DNA from 3 places in the Paraburkholderia sp. 35.1 genome. Region 2 is predicted to be linked to each of the others. Evidence: riboswitches for the same ligand, from Rfam matches in the RefSeq annotation. Region 2 holds a riboswitch; each other region holds the start of a gene.
What was found. Region 2 has a riboswitch for cobalamin ahead of OKW27_RS06985 (CbtB domain-containing protein). Riboswitches for the same ligand answer to the same signal wherever they lie in the genome.
Positions count from the first base shown of each region.

Region 1: another riboswitch for cobalamin. It lies ahead of cobA (uroporphyrinogen-III C-methyltransferase); the one in region 2 lies ahead of OKW27_RS06985 (CbtB domain-containing protein).
Region 3: another riboswitch for cobalamin. It lies ahead of OKW27_RS36485 (TonB-dependent receptor); the one in region 2 lies ahead of OKW27_RS06985 (CbtB domain-containing protein).

Region 1 covers NZ_JBNDMJ010000002.1:1,962,667-1,968,073, forward strand. Annotated here, with positions in the region: gene cobN (cobaltochelatase subunit CobN) at 1-1,062, opposite strand, end outside; gene cobW (cobalamin biosynthesis protein CobW) at 1,077-2,168, opposite strand; cobalamin riboswitch at 2,371-2,648, opposite strand; cobalamin riboswitch at 2,729-2,988, shown strand; partial or broken gene cobA (uroporphyrinogen-III C-methyltransferase) at 3,184-3,921, shown strand; gene OKW27_RS14980 (cobalamin biosynthesis protein) at 3,997-4,431, shown strand; gene cobO (cob(I)yrinic acid a,c-diamide adenosyltransferase) at 4,428-5,030, shown strand; gene OKW27_RS14990 (cobyrinate a,c-diamide synthase) at 5,034-5,407, shown strand, end outside.
Region 2 covers NZ_JBNDMJ010000002.1:243,388-248,794, reverse strand. Annotated here, with positions in the region: gene OKW27_RS07000 (ATPase domain-containing protein) at 1-790, opposite strand, end outside; gene OKW27_RS06995 (hypothetical protein) at 988-1,428, shown strand; gene OKW27_RS06990 (histidine phosphatase family protein) at 1,456-2,076, opposite strand; cobalamin riboswitch at 2,157-2,302, shown strand; gene OKW27_RS06985 (CbtB domain-containing protein) at 2,343-2,564, shown strand; gene OKW27_RS06980 (CbtA family protein) at 2,576-3,316, shown strand; rRNA gene OKW27_RS06975 (16S ribosomal RNA) at 3,917-5,407, shown strand, end outside.
Region 3 covers NZ_JBNDMJ010000003.1:3,523,217-3,528,623, forward strand. Annotated here, with positions in the region: gene OKW27_RS36460 (hypothetical protein) at 1-154, opposite strand, end outside; gene OKW27_RS36465 (Fur family transcriptional regulator) at 273-800, opposite strand; gene OKW27_RS36470 (hypothetical protein) at 842-1,111, opposite strand; gene OKW27_RS36475 (hypothetical protein) at 1,085-1,507, shown strand; partial or broken gene OKW27_RS36480 (SET domain-containing protein) at 1,555-1,785, opposite strand; cobalamin riboswitch at 1,974-2,117, shown strand; gene OKW27_RS36485 (TonB-dependent receptor) at 2,392-4,605, shown strand; gene OKW27_RS36490 (ABC transporter ATP-binding protein) at 4,626-5,407, shown strand, end outside.

The sequences.
Region 1 (5,407 bases), 1.7 Mb from region 2:
GTCGGGCTGATAGCGGACCACGTCGACCTGCGTATGCGAACAGCGATACGCGAGCCCCTTGAAGCTGATCGCGCGCGTGATGATGCGCCCGTCCACTTCGGGCAGCGCGATATGCATCGCGATGTCGCGCGAATTGAGGCCGTGGTTGTCCTTCAGCCAGTCTTCGCGATTGCCGCCGCTCAGGATCACCTGAAACACCGGCGCGTCGCCGGCGAGCGCGAGCGGCTCCGGGTCGTCGATCGCGGAAGCGGCGAACGCGGTCGTGTTCAGCACGAGCGCGACACCATGTTGCGCGCACAGCGACTGCACGACATCGCGGCTCAGCGCATCCTTCAGCGACGTGATCGCGAGCGGCAGCGGATTGAGCCCTTGCGCTTCGAGCGCGTCGATCAGCGCATCGAACACCGCGGTATTGGCGGCCTGCAGATGCGCCTTGTAGAACAGAATCGCGACGACCGGCGCGTCTTGCCGCCAACGCGCCTGCCAGTCGGCGACGATGGGGGTATCGCGCTCAGGGTGATACAGCGACGCGGCCGGCAACGCGCGCGGCGGATCGGGTTCGCGCCCCCAGTCGAGCGCGCGATACGCGACGCAGCGCAAAAACGCCTCGGCGTTCTGCGGACCGCCCTCGCGCAGATAGCGCCACAGCTGCTGACACAACTCGGCGCTCGCAGTGCTGCGCGCGAGCAGGTTCGGGTCTTCCTGCAGATCGCCGGAAAACATCGCGAGTGTTTGCTGTTTGCGCTGCGCGAGCGCGACCACCTGCTCGATGCCGTACGGCCAATACGTTTCGCCGCCGAGATGATCGACGACGACCACGCGCGCATGCTGCAACACGTCGTCCAGATAGAAATCGACCGAGGCAGGCTGACGCAGATACGTGACGTTCGCGAGCCGCACGCTCGGAAAGCCGTCGCCGAGACGCGGCACTACGCTCGCGAGCAGCGACAGCGTGGTGTCGGCGGAACTGAGCACGACGATCTCGGCGGGCTGCTGATCGATGCGGATCACGCCCTGCGTATCGTCGACGAAGCCGCCCGGCGTCGTGCGCAGCAGATGCATGCTGGTGCGCCCGTTTATGCCGTCGCGTTCGACGTCGCGCCGAGCGCCGCGTCGAACGCCTGTTGCAGCGCGTGTTGGTCGAGGTCTGCGCCGATCAGCACGAAGCGGCTCAACGCGCCGTCGCCATTTTCACCCGCTTGCCAGCGCCGGTCGAAGTAGCTCTCGAAGCGCCGGCCCACGCCCTGGATCACGAGACGCATAGCCGCGCCCTGCAGTGCCGCGAAGCCTTTGACACGGTAAATCGTGTGGGTTTCGACGAGCGCCTGCAAGGCGGCGAGCGCCGCGTCGCGCGACGGTACCGATGCCTGCACGACGACCGAATCGAATTCATCGTGGTGATGATCGGGGTCGTCGGCGGAACCGTGGTGGTCATGACGCAGGTGGATCGTCTCTTCCGACGCCGCTTCGAGGCCCAGCAGCGTATGCAGGTCGAGCCGCCCCTGCTGCGCGCGCACGATCTTCACCTGCGGCGCAATCTCCGCGCGGATCGCGGCTTCGACCTCGTGCTGCCGCGCGTCGTCGATCAGATCGGTCTTGTTCAGAATCACCAGGTCGGCCGCCGACAACTGGTCTTCGAACAGCTCATGCAGCGGCGACTCGTGATCGAGATTCGGATCGGCCTTGCGCTGCGCATCGACGGCGAGCGGGTTATCGGCGAACTGGCCGCTCGCGGCGGCCGGGCCGTCCACCACCGTCACCACCGCGTCGACCGTGAAGCCGTTGCGGATCTGCGGCCAGTTGAACGCCTGCACAAGCGGCTTCGGCAAGGCGAGCCCCGACGTTTCGATCAGCACGTGATCGAGTTCGTCGCGGCGCTCCGCGAGCTTTTCCATCACCGGGAAAAATTCTTCCTGCACGGTGCAGCACAAACAACCGTTCGCGAGTTCATACAATTGTCCTTCAGTCTCGACGCCGTTTTCATCGCAACCGATGCCGCAGCCCCTGAGGATTTCGCCGTCGATGCCGAGCTCGCCGAACTCGTTGACGATCACCGCGATGCGCTTGCCGCCCGCATGCTGAAGAATGTGCCGCAGCAGCGTGGTTTTGCCGCTGCCGAGAAAGCCCGTGACGATCGTGACGGGGATCTTGCGCAATTGAGTTTGCATCGTGAGGTCCATCCCTTGGCGTTGATCGGTATGCCGGAAAGTCCGCGCGTGGGTCCGCGTCGGCTGGCGAATGGAGCGAATGAAGCACGCGCAGCAGTACCGGCGATTACCAGACACGGGGACGAACGACGGCATTGCCGCGACAACGGAAATACAGAAAGCGGAACTGAGGTCATGAACGCGCCGCCGCATCCCCGCGGCGGTCGTTCTGCTTCGTTGGGCCGGTATCCGGGCTGGCGAAAGCGCCGCTTCCCCTTCCCGGCCGAGTGGTTTCTCGTCCAGTGGTGAAATGTCCACGCGAGCTTGCGCGAGGACATCGAAGCCGGCACTGCGGTGCCCGGCTATCAAGCCGGAACCGCTTTTCGCTTACCGTTGCGGGGACAGCACAGGTTAGCCGCTCCAGAGCAGGTGGCTCCCTGTTTCCCGTTTAACTGCATGCGCACGAGCGCGCACGCGAGCACCCAAAGTGCGTGCGAGTGTAGGCCCGCGGCCTTGCGCAGTCAAGCAACGCACCGAGCCGGAAAGCGCCGCCGAGGCTTATCCGGCAAGGCGCCATGTGCTATCGTATGCGCGCGTTTGGTGCCCGCACATGCGCTCGCGTGTGCAGTTAAACGGGAAACAGGCAGCGCCTCGCGCGTTCAACCTGTGCTGTCCCCGCAACGGTAAGCGACCTGCGGCGCGCGATTCGATTCGCCTTCGATTCCGACGTGCCGCGCATGCGTTTTTTGATGCCACTGTCCCGCGAATCCACAAACCGGGACGGGAAGGCGAAGCGCATGAGGCCGCCAGCCCGGATACCGGCCAGACGCGGAGGCGGTGCCGCATTGCATCCGTGCGTCACGCGGCGCCGCCGGCCGCCGGAATCCGCGGGGAACGGATGTGAAGGCGTAGCAGCGCGGCATCGCGCGTGCCCGGATTCGCAGTTGCGCATGACCACTATATTCACCGCCGCGCGCGCTGTCGCACGCCGCGTCTCTTCTTCCATCACCGCATGGCGCGCGCCATGCACGCCGCGATGACGCGCGCCTGGCTGATCGGCGCCGGTCCCGGCGACGTCGAACTGATCACGCTGAAGGCCACCCGTGCGCTCGCGCAGGCCGATGTCGTGCTCGTCGACGATCTGGTGAATCCCGACGTGCTGCAGTTCGCGCGCACCGACGCGCAAGTCCTGTACGTCGGCAAACGCGGCGGCCATCCGTCGACGCCGCAAGCCGACATCGTCGCGCAAATGCTCGGGCATCTGCGCGCGGGGCGCAGCGTCGCGCGGCTCAAGGGCGGTGATCCGTTCGTGTTCGGCCGCGGCGGCGAAGAGTTGCAGGCGCTACAGGCCGCGGGTATCGAAGTCGACGTGATCAACGGCATCACGGCCGGCATCGCGGCGCCCGCGGCGCTCGGTATCGCGGTCACGCATCGTGATCACGCGCAGGGCGTCGTGTTCGTCACCGGCCACGGCGCCGGCAGTGGCGAACCGGACTGGGCCGCGCTCGCCGCGACGCGCATGACGCTGGTGATCTACATGGGCATGCGCCGGCTCGGCGAGATCGCCCGCGCATTGCTCGCTGCCGGCATGTCCGCCGACACGCCGTGCGCGGCGATCGAGTCGGCGACGCGGCCTGAGCAGCGTCATGTGCTCGCGCCGCTTCGCGAGTTCGCCGAGGCGGTGGCGCGCGCGGGGCTCGGCTCGCCGGCGATCGTCGTGATCGGCGCTGTGGCGTCGCTCGCACTGGCGCGTGATGCGGCCAAACGCGACGCCGGCGTTGCTCACGAACTGGCAGCGAGCGCGACACGACACGGACTCGCACGCGCGATCAAAACGCTGAGCGTCGGCATCGGTTGCCGCTTGCACAGCAAAGCCGCTGAGATCGAAGCCGCCGTCCGCGCAGCGCTCGGATCGAATGCCTTCGAGCAGATCCGCGCGATCGCGACGATCGACACCAAAGCCAACGAAGCCGGTCTGCTCGAATTCTGCTCACGTCATCAGCTGCCGCTGCAACTGTTCAGCCGCGAGCAGATCGCCGCGGTACCGGTCGCGTCGCCGTCGGCGGCGGCACACGCGCATCTCGGCGTCGATGGTGTGTGCGAGCCGTGCGCGCTGCTGGCGGCAACGGCGCCGGACTCCACCACAACCGCGCAAAACGCGCGTCTGATCGTACGCAAGACCGCGCACGCCGGCATCACGGTGGCGATCGCAGCGGCGAACGACGCTGCCCTTAGCGACGCGCCCCCATCCCATCCCGCCTCTCAAAACCAGGACCCTCGATGAAAACCGATCCGGAATCGCATCAACGCATGACCGAACGCCGCCGCGAAGGCCACGAAAAGAAGCAGGCCGGCGCGACCGTCGAAAAAGGCCTGCTGATCGTCAACACCGGCACCGGCAAGGGCAAGAGCACGGCCGCGTTCGGCATGGCCGTGCGGGTGCTCGGCCACGGCATGCGGCTCGGCGTCGTGCAGTTCATCAAGGGCGCGCTGCATACGTCGGAGCGCGATTTCCTCGGCGCGATCGCGCAATGCGATTTCGTCACGATGGGCGACGGCTACACGTGGAACACGCAGAACCGCGAGGCCGACATGGCGACAGCGCGCAAAGGCTGGAACGAAGCGCGGCGGATGATCGAAAGCGGCGACTACCAGATGGTGATCCTCGACGAGCTGAACACCGTGCTGAAGTACGAATACCTGCCGCTCGACGAAGTGCTCGCGGTGATCAACGCGCGTGCGCAGATGTTGCATGTCGTCGTGACCGGACGCCATGCGCCGGACGCGCTGATCGAAGCTGCCGACCTCGTCACCGAAATGCGCGCGATCAAGCATCCGTATCGCGAGCAAGGTGTGAAGGCGCAGCGCGGCGTGGAGTTCTGAGCGATGTCGGCGTTTCCCAACGGGGCTTCGTCCGGGGCGCCCCCCAAGGGGACTTCCTTCGGGGCGTCCCCCCAGGGGACTTCCTTCGGGGCGTCCCCCCAGGGGACTTCCTTCGGGGCGTGCCCCGCGCTGTTCATCAGCGCGCCCGCGTCGGGACAAGGCAAAACCACGATCACTGCCGGTCTCGCGCGCTATCACCGGCGGCTCGGACGTCGCGTGCGCGTGTTCAAGACCGGGCCGGATTTTCTCGATCCGATGATCCTCGCGCGCGCGAGCGGCGCGCCGGTGCTGTCGCTCGATCTGTGGATGGTCGGCGAAAGCGCATGCCGCAACCTGCTCGCGCGGGCGGCGCAAGAAGCCGATCTGATCCTGATCGA
Region 2 (5,407 bases):
GCAGCGCGTCGAGGCCGGGCGTGCCGGTGCTCATCGGGCTCGTGCCGAATTCGCTGCGATGCTCGGCGGCGACCAGACGCGGATAGACGCGCAGACCGCCGGTGTTGAGCGTGAAGTCGTGATAGCCCTCGCGGAACTTGATGCCGCGCATCTTCGCGATGCGCAGACGGCGGCGATTGCCGCCGTAATCATGAGCGACGTTTTCGAGGCTGATCACGCCGTGCACGATGCTGTGAAGCTGAATGCCGGAGGTGCTGGCCGACGTGTCGTCGAGCAGCAGCACCGTGCATTCGCGCGTCGAGAAATGGTGCTTGAGCGCGAGAATCTGCCGACGGTAGCGCAATGGGTTCTCCGCCAGCAGACGCAGTTCGGACAGGCTGTCCAGGACGACGCGCGCCGGCTTCAGTTCGTCGACGTGCTCGATTACGTTGCGCACGCTTTCGCCGAGTTCGACTTCGGCCGGGTGCAGCACGGTCTGTTCGTATTGCGGTTCGAGCCCTTCTTCGGGCAGTTGCTCCAGTATCGTGAAACGGCTCAGATCCCAGCCATGGCTCGCGCCGATCGCGAGCAGTTCAGCACGGGTTTCGGACAGCGCGATATAAAGGCCGGTCTGCCCTTCGTGCAGGCCCTCGAGTAAGAATTGCAACGCGAGGGTGGTCTTACCCGTGCCTGGCACACCCTCCACGAGGTACATGCGGTTCGGCGTAAGACCACCGCCGAGGATGTCGTCGATGCCTTCGATGCCCGACGATATGCGGGCGGGGGTAGGGGCGGCGGTAGTGGTCGACATGATGGTTGAAATGACGGCGGCAGTGGCTTTGATCGAAACGGGCGCGATGTCGCGGCCGGTATGGCGCTATGCAATTTGTGTGCCGTCGTGCATTGCCTGCGTGCTCGGGCCTCGCGCGCATGGGCATGAAGCGTGCTATTAAAGGTGGCTCGCTGCGAGTTTTTCTTCAGCAGCACTTTGGAAGCTTCACGCACACCATGAAAACCTATCGACTTTCGGCTATCGCGCTTACCGCGGCATCGCTCGTTGCGCTGCTGCCGGTCAGTGCATCCGCCGACGATAGCCCCAGACCTTGCGGTGCGCTCAAACGGATCGTGGCCGCGGCGCCGGACGGCTTCGCCTCGCTGACACCCGACGACGGCAAAGGCGTTGCGCAACCTTATGGCGATGACGCGCAATGTTCGGCCGCGCATCGAAGTTTCCAGTGCACGTGGACGCCGCATCAGGCGGCGGGCTCGAACGCGGATGCATTGGAAGCGGTCGCGGCAGATGTCGCGTCGTGCCTGCCCGATGCAACGCACGATCAGAATTCGCCGGGACGTCAGCACTTTTATCTCGGCGCGAAGGATCGACGCACCGAAATCACGCTGACGCCCGAGGGGTCCAACCGGTTGCGGCTCGTGGTGTCGGGCAGGTAAGCGGCGGTGCCGTTCAGGCGCTGGCGTTCAGGCGGTGGCGGCCGGGCGCCACGACCAGCCGCGTCGCGAGTGGCGTAATTCGACGACCGACAGCGGCGCGATCTCGATGCGACAGAACACGGTTGGCGATGCGCCGAGGGCGTGCACGATTGCCGCTCGCAGTAGAGTCGCGTGGGTGATGGCGACGATGGTTCGACCTTGCGCAGAGGCCGCGAAGCTTGCTTCGTTGACGGCATTGCATGAACGCACGTCTGCCTGCTGCGCGTCGAGCCACTCTCCAACCCGCTGCACGAGTTGACCGAACGATTCGCCGCCGGGCGGCGCGGTGTCGGGCTCGCGTGTCCAGGCGGCGAGTTCGCGGGGCGTTGCGTCGGCAATGGCCGCGAGGCGCTGGCCGCGCCATTTGCCATAGTCGATATCCACCAATGCGTCGGCAGGCGTGGCGCTCAGACCGAGCGCGGCGGCCGTTTCGCGCGCGCTGGCGGCGGGGCTGGTGAACACCGCGCCGTGGGCGGGAAGCGCGAGACGCGGTCGCGCCGCTACGGCTTCGGCGCGACCGCGCGCGTCGAGCGGATCGTCGTCAGGGAAGCGGCCCGCGCGCTGCGCGGCCGTTGCCGCGTGGCTCACCAGTAATAGTCGCGTATCCATTCTTTGCGTTGGCGCCTCATTCGTACTTGCCTGCGTGGTTTCATCGCCTCGCGGCGCGCGTTGCGAGGTAGCCCTCGCCGTCACGGAAGCCGCAGTTTAGCGCGTAGAATACTGACACTGCGAAGCACGGAAGCCGGTGAGAGCCCGGCGCGGTCGCGCCACTGTAATCGGCATTGCAATCCACAAGAGCCGAAAGCCAGACCCGAGCTTCGCACCATTCCTCTGCAATCGACTTTCGGGGCGCGTCACCCCAGGAGATGTCCATCATGACCGAAGCTGTTCTTGATCGCGCCGCGCAACCGGCAGCCCAGCCCACTCCCATTCCTTTACGCGAACTGCTGCCATGGGTCGTGTTCGGCGGCTTGCTGCTGTTGCTCGCGCTTTACTTCGTTGGTGCGGAACAGGGCGCGACGTCGCTCGTGCCCGGCATGTACATGCATGAGTTCGTGCACGACGGCCGCCATCTGCTCGGCTTTCCCTGCCACTAACGGAGTTCGACATGGTAGGTAAATTGTTGGTGCGCGGGATGCTCGCGGGCATCGTCGCGGGCTCGCTCACGTTCGCGTTCGCGCGAATCGTCGGCGAACCACAGGTCGATCAGGCCATTTCATTCGAAGAAAAAGCGGCCGCCGCGCGCGGCGAGGCGCCCGAGCCCGAAATCGTGAGCCGTCAGACGCAGGCTGGCCTCGGCCTGCTGACTGGCGTGGTCACGTATGGCGCGGCATTTGGCGGCCTGTTCTCGCTGGTGTTTGCGTATGCGTATGGACGCGCGGGGACGTTGAGCGTGCGCGCGCTGTCCGCGTGGCTCGCGCTTGGCGCGTTCATCACGCTCGTGATCGTGCCGAATATCAAGTATCCGGCCAATCCGCCGTCGGTCGGTGATCCGGAGACGATCGGCACGCGCACGGGCCTGTTCTTTCTGATGATCGCGATTTCGCTCGCGACGATGGTGTTTTCGCTGAAGGTGCGGCGTCGCGCGGCGGCGAAGCTGGGTGCGTGGAACGGTTCGATCGTCGCGGGGCTCGTGTTCGTCGTGGTCATCGCGGCCGTGCAACTGTCGATGCCGGTCATCAATGAAGTGCCGGCCGCGTTCCCGGCTGTGCTGCTGTGGAAGTTCCGCGTCGCGGCGATCGGCATGCAGGTGGTCATGTGGACGACGATCGGGCTGCTGTTTGGCGCGATGGTCGAGCGCAGCGCTTTTATGCGTACGAATGCGCGGGTGACGATGAAGTCCGCCTGATGGTGACGGTGACACGCGGCCGCGCAAGCGGCCATTCTCGCGCGCAACGCGCGAGAATGGTTTTGCATCAAGTACTTGGCGCAGTTGTGGAGTGGTTATCCACAGCCTTGCGAACATTTTCTGTGGAAAAGCTGCTTAACGGCTTTTCGCAACTCCACTCATCTCTCCCTTTCGCCGCGGCGCTCCGGAGAATTCAATTGGAAGCCTAACTAATTCAGGTTGCACGCGGCACTGCTCAATTTTTAAGCTCTTCAACTTTTTAAAATAAATTGTGAGAAGGGTATTGACGTGTTGTCGACCGCTCTCCATAATCTCGTTTCTCTGCTGCAGACGCAGCGACGCAAACGAAGCAGTGCCGGGTAGTGGTGGTTCAGGCGCGGCGGGTTTGGCGGACCGATCTTTAAAAACTAACAGTCGATAAGTGTGGGCGCTTGATGCGGAATGCGGCGGCGGATTCTCCGGAGTCTGCTGTCAGGCAGAAGTATCAGAAGCCTCACACAGTATTAGAGGAAGGTTTGTCTGTCGAAAGACGGATCAATCATCGTCAGTACGTTGAGTGAGCGACCGGGTTCGAGAGAGCCCGAACACAGTAACAGGTTTGAACTGAAGAGTTTGATCCTGGCTCAGATTGAACGCTGGCGGCATGCCTTACACATGCAAGTCGAACGGCAGCACGGACTTCGGTCTGGTGGCGAGTGGCGAACGGGTGAGTAATACATCGGAACGTGTCCTGGAGTGGGGGATAGCCCGGCGAAAGCCGGATTAATACCGCATACGCTCGGGAGAGGAAAGCGGGGGATCTTTCGGGACCTCGCGCTCAAGGGGCGGCCGATGGCAGATTAGGTAGTTGGTGGGGTAAAGGCCTACCAAGCCGACGATCTGTAGCTGGTCTGAGAGGACGACCAGCCACACTGGGACTGAGACACGGCCCAGACTCCTACGGGAGGCAGCAGTGGGGAATTTTGGACAATGGGCGCAAGCCTGATCCAGCAATGCCGCGTGTGTGAAGAAGGCCTTCGGGTTGTAAAGCACTTTTGTCCGGAAAGAAAACCTTGTGGCTAATATCCGTGAGGGATGACGGTACCGGAAGAATAAGCACCGGCTAACTACGTGCCAGCAGCCGCGGTAATACGTAGGGTGCGAGCGTTAATCGGAATTACTGGGCGTAAAGCGTGCGCAGGCGGTGCTGTAAGACCGATGTGAAATCCCCGGGCTTAACCTGGGAACTGCATTGGTGACTGCAGCGCTGGAGTATGGCAGAGGGGGGTGGAATTCCACGTGTAGCAGTGAAATGCGTAGAGATGTGGAGGAACACCGATGGCGAAGGCAGCCCCCTGGGCCAATACTGACGCTCATGCACGAAAGCGTGGGGAGCAAACAGGATTAGATACCCTGGTAGTCCACGCCCTAAACGATGTCAACTGGTTGTCGGGCCTTCATTGGCTTGGTAACGTAGCTAACGCGTGAAGTTGACCGCCTGGGGAGTACGGTCGCAAGATTAAAACTCAAAGGAATTGACGGGGACCCGCACAAGCGGTGGATGATGTGGATTAATTCGATGCAACGCGAAAAACCTTACCTACCCTTGACATGTATGGAATCCTGCCGAGAGGCGGGAGTGCCCGAAAGGGAGCCATAACACAGGTGCTGCATGGCTGTCGTCAGCTCGTGTCGTGAGATGTTGGGTTAAGTCCCGCAACGAGCGCAACCCTTGTCCCTAGTTGCTACGCAAGAGCACTCCAGGGAGACTGCCGGTGACAAACCGGAGGAAGGTGGGGATGACGTCAAGTCCTCATGGCCCTTATGGGTAGGGCTTCACACGTCATACAATGGTCGGAACAGAGGGTTGCCAAGCCGCGAGGTGGAGCCAATCCCAGAAAACCGATCGTAGTCCGGATCGCACTCTGCAACTCGGGTGCGTGAAGCTGGAATCGCTAGTAATCGCGGATCAGCATGCCGCGGTGAATACGTTCCCGGGTCTTGTACACACCGCCCGTCACACCATGGGAGTGGGTTTTACCAGAAGTGGCTAGTCTAACCGCAAGGAGGACGGTCACCACGGTAGGATTCATGACTGGGGTGAAGTCGTAA
Region 3 (5,407 bases), on a different contig from region 2:
CGTAGAGCCGCGCAAACCGCTGTGTCTCGGCATTGTCGGGGTCGCCGAGTACGGCCAGCCGTGCCTGGATGAACGCCGGCGTCAGCGTGATGCCGCACTCGTGCTCAATGCAGTGCTGCCAGTCATCGAAGCTCTGGGGAATCGGCGAGGTCATGGGTACGGCGGGCGCCAGCGGAAAATCCCATGGTAGCAGGGTTGGTTATTAATGCAACAAAGTGGCGTTAATAACCTGATTTCGGACCCGCCGAATCAGGTGCAATGATCTTGCGTGCTCACACGCCGTGGGTCGAGCAGTCGCGGCAGGTACCGTGAATCGTGACGGCAGAGTTCGTGCTATGAACGCCGCGGCGGCTAAGCTTGCGCTCTATCCGGGCGAGCACACCGGCCAGTTCCGGATCTTCCGGAAGCGCAGAAATGTTGTGGCAATGATCGCACTCGAAATAACCAGTGGAGGTCTCGTGCTCTGCGATTGCATGGCGCCAGGCCCGGTCAGATCCCTGGATTCGGGTGAGCAGGCCAACGGCAGTTAGCCGGTCGAGGATCCGGTAGAGGGTCACGCGATCCACTTTTCCCGCGCCTGTAGCGGCGCCCAGATCGCGGGCGAGTTCTTCGTGCGAACGGGGCTGTTCGGCGCCCTCCAGGCGCTCGAGCACGGCAACGGTAAGCGCGGTGGAGCGCAGCCCCGCCTCGCGCAGGCGCGATGGCCAGTCGGTAGGAGCGTGTGGTGGATGTTTGCGCGGAGAGTGGCGGGTAGGCATGGATGACCGTGGATGCAACTGTCCAATGATGGAATGATACATCGTCCCGCGCGGGCAAGGCCACGCGTGTCGTATGGTCGTCGTCATGGACCTGGCGGCATGCCCTGGTCGAACAGCGGTTGCAGGCCATCCTCCGCAGCGATGGCCATCGGACGCCCGACTGCCGTCTGCCGGCCGCCTGCCGAGCGCTCGAGCCGGTACAACGCGCCGAAGGCGAAGGACGGCGGTTGCATTCCGGCACCGAACACAGCCTCGCCACCGCGTCGCACGCTGTCCGCGAGCCATGACATCAGGCGCAGGTGATAGGGGTTGCGGGCAATTTCACCATGGTGACAGGTCAACGCCTCGATCATGGTCGCGACGATCGAGCTGTCGAGTTCGACGAGCGTGTTGGGCTGCTCAAGCGTGCCCCAGAATTCTGTCTGCGCAAGCCAGACGGCGTGGGTATGGTGCTGCAGGGCGTCACATACGAGCCAGTGGACACCGATGTGCGTCGCAGAGCCATCACGCTCGTGCGGGCAGAAGACGATGCGCGGCCGATAGTCGTCGAACAGCGCGGCGAGGCGGTCGACGTCACGGGCCCAGCCTGCCGGGTCGGCGCGGCGACGCGCTGGCGTGACCGGCTGGCGACCATCGAAGGCTGGATCGAGCAGCGCAAAATCAAGCCGGGTACAGCCATGACACAGCTCGTTCCATCGTTCACTGCGGCGGCATGGAGGTACACGCGCAGGATCCCCTGGCGGTCGTAGTCTTCAACCGCCTCGCAGTTCGGTGCGCAACGATGATTGATCCAGCGGGCGGCGTTCCCGCCGGTGCCCGCATCAATGCAGTAGCGGCCGTCACCCAGCGCAAACAGAAAGGTGTGGAACGGGTCTTCGGCGTTGACGGGATGCTGGCGTCGTGCTGCGGGGTGGGTAATGCGCGCCCCCCTGTATTCGATGATGCGCATGCCGCGCGGCATGTCGGCAACGGCAAAGACACCCTTGCCATGGATGGGACTGCGTCGGATCTGGATCAGGCGGGGCATGAATGCAGGAATGTATGCGGTGAAGCAGACTCAAGTATAGCGTTCCCTTTTCTAATTATCGCAACTGTGTTGCGTTTACGATGCGGGTTAGATATCGTTCTGCCGAAATCGCGGGCGATCCGACCGCTGGCGCGATGACCCGGACGTGAAGCGGGCAGCCTGCACGGGCAGGCATGCGCTAGCCAGGCCGCGGCGCGGGGGAATTGAGTGTGCGATCGATTAGAATTGCGCACGCAAAGCCCGGAAGCTGGTGCAAATCCAGCGCGGTCGCGCCACTGTGACCGGTTTCCTGAAACCGGGAGTCAGACCTGGGCCTTGTCTTCCTTCACCTGTCATGGGGCGCGAAACCCCAGGAGAACCGCCATGACCTGCATCGTCAGTGTCCACCGGGCATCGGCTGCCCGTTGCTTCCTCTTTTTCTCCCGTCGTTTGTGTTGACCCGGTAAGTGTCGCCGGTCAGCACGGCATGCCTGGTTCGTGTTTCCGGCAATCGTGCGGTGTTTCACTGCGTCGATGACATGGTGGATAGGCACGTGTGTCGAGCGCATAAAAAACAGGCGCACCGCATACGGTAGCGCCAGAGAAAAAAGAAAAGAGAGCAGGACAATGAAGAAAATCTCGATCCTTTCGCCGTCGCGAACGCAGCGACGCCGCAGCCGTCAGCTCACAGCAGGGATGCTCGGCTGCGCGTGGCTGATCGGCTCGTCGTCCGCGTTTGCTGATGACGGCAGCGGCCCGGCGGCAGACAGCACGCAATCTGCGCAGGAGCCGGCACAGACGCTGCCGGCTGTTAAGGTCCAGGCATCGGGCCATACGGATACACCGGACCTGAGCACGCCGATCCGTACCGGCAGCCGGCTTGGACTGTCGAGCCTCGATACGCCGGCGAGCGTCGAGACGCTCACCGGTGAGCAGATTCAGGTGCGCGGCGACACCACGGTCAACGAGGCCATTACGCGTGCGGCCGGATTTGCCACCGACGCGGCACCCGGCAATGGCGGCACGTCGGTCTCGGTGCGCGGCTTCAGCGGGCCGGAGTCGATCACGACGCTCTATGACGGCACGCGCATGTATCCTGGCGCAGGCACGGTGACCTTTCCGTTCGATACGTGGTCGGTCGACCGGATCGAGGTGCTGCGCGGTCCGGCGTCGGTGCTCTACGGTGAGGGTGGCATCGGCGGCGTGATCAACGTCGTGCCGAAGGCGCCGCAGCGCGACTACGCGACCACGGTCCAGATCGGCGCGGGCGCCTATGGCGAGAAGCGCGTGGCGCTCGATACGACGGGCGCGCTCGGGCCCATGCTGTCATACCGCTTTTACGTGAGCGATGACCGCTCGAACGGCTGGGTACCGCGCGGCGATTCGCATACCACGGCGCTCGGCGGCGCATTGCGGCTCGACGTCGATCCGACCTTGTCATTCACACTCGACTACGACTACGGCCGCCAGAAGCCGGCGCGCTATTTCGGGATTCCGGTGCTCGACGGTGCGCTCAATCCGGCGTTCCGCTACCAGAACTACAACGTCGCCGATTCCGCGATCTCCTATTACGACCAGTGGACGCGGCTGAACGCGAAGTGGCACGCCATGCCTGGCATCACGGTGCGCAACCAGCTCTATTATTTGCTGACCAACCGCCACTGGCACGATAGCGAGAGCTACGCCCTGCAGCCGGATGGCGATGTGTTGCGCAGCGATTACATCGAGATCCTCCATCATCAGCGGCAGATCGGCGACCAGCTCGACACGACGATCGACGGGCGTGCATGGGGCCATCAGAACCGGCTGGTCGTCGGCGCGGACTTCAATGTGATCTCGTTTGTCGATACAAGCAATTCACCATACGGCGGCTCGTCGATCGTGCCGGCATTCGGTTTCGATCCGGGCGTGTTCGACAGTCCCGATTCGACCGTGCCCGCGTTTCGCACCGTCACGCATCAGGCGTCCCTTTTTGCAGAGGACCGGTTCGAGCTGACCGAGCGGCTCGCGTGGGTGAGTGGCCTGCGTTACGACCATATCGACTTGCATCGCGACACGTTCGCGACTGCCACGACTGCGGCGTCGTCGTTCGACAGGACGTTCGCCCATACAGGATGGCGCACGGGCCTTGTGTTCTCGCTCACGCCGACACTGTCCGTGTACGGTCAGTACACGACCGGCACCGACGGCGTCAGTTCGCTGATTACGCTGTCGCAATCGAACAGTCAGTTCACGCTGTCGACCGGTCAGCAGTGGGAGGCGGGTGTCAAGCAGGAAGTGCTCGGCGGCCGCGGATCGTGGACCTTCGCGGTGTACCAGATCGTGAAGCGTAACCTCGTGAGCACCGATCCGCTGAACCCGGACCTGAGCGAGCAGGTCGGCCGGCAGTCGTCGCGCGGCGTCGAATGGTCGGGCGCGCTGCGGCTGGGCGGCGGCTGGTCGGTCGAGGCGAACGCGGCGCTGCTGCGCGCGCGGTACGACGATTTCGACGAGGCGGTCGATGGCCAGAGCGTGTCGCGCGCGGGCAACGTGCCCTACAACATCCCCGAGCAGACCGCGAACGTGTGGCTCGACTGGGCGTTCGCGCCTGGCTGGCGCGCGGGAGCCGGGGTGCAGTATGTCGGACGGCGCTTCGGCGACAACGCGAACAGCGTGTCGATTCCGTCGTACACACTGGTCGATGCGTCCGCGTCGTGGCGCGCAACGCGCAACCTGACGCTCGCGCTCTATCTGCGCAACCTGACCAACCGGACCTATGCGGTCTCCACGCAGAACGACGGCACCGAATGGCTGCTCGGCGCGCCGCGCTCGGGGTGGGTCACCGCGACGATGACTTTCTAGCCTCATTGATCGGCAAAGCCATGACCTCACTGCATATCGAAGAGCTAGGCTGGTCGCCGCCGTCGCGGGACGCGAGACGCCCGGACGACGGCGAGAGCCTGTTGCGGCGGATCGTGCTCGAAGTGCAGCCGGGCGAATTCGTCGGCCTGATCGGACCCAACGGCAGCGGCAAGACGAGCCTGCTGCGGTGTGCGTTCCGTTACGCAAGGCCGCACAGCGGCGCCGTCAGGCTGGACGGCGACGACGTCTGGGTCAAGTCCGGGCGCTGGGCGGCGCAACGCATCGCGGTGGTACAGCAGGACCCGCCCGACGACTTCGGCCTGACGGTGGAAGAGGTCGTCGCGATGGGCCGTACGCCGCACAAGGGGCTGCTCGACGGCGACACCGCCGTGGACACCGCGCTCGTCGACGCCGCGCTGCACGATGTCGAACTCGATGCGCACCGGCAGCGGCCGTTCGCTTCGCTGTCGGGCGGCGAACGGCAACGCGCGCTGCTGGCCCGTGCACTGGTGCAGCAGCCGCGTGTGCTGATGCTCGACGAGCCGACCAATCATCTCGATCCGCGGCATCAGATCGAGCTGCTCGGCCTCGTGCGGCGGCAGCGGATCACCACGTTGGCCACGATTCATGACCTGAATCTCGCCGCTGCGTTCTGCGACCGGCTGTACGTGATTGCCTCGGGTGAGATCGTCGCGTGCGGCGCGCCGCAGGCGGTACTAACCGAGCCCTTGCTGAAGACGGTGTATGGCGTCGATGCGCTTGTCGACCGGCACCCGGTGACGGGACGTCCGCGCATCACGCT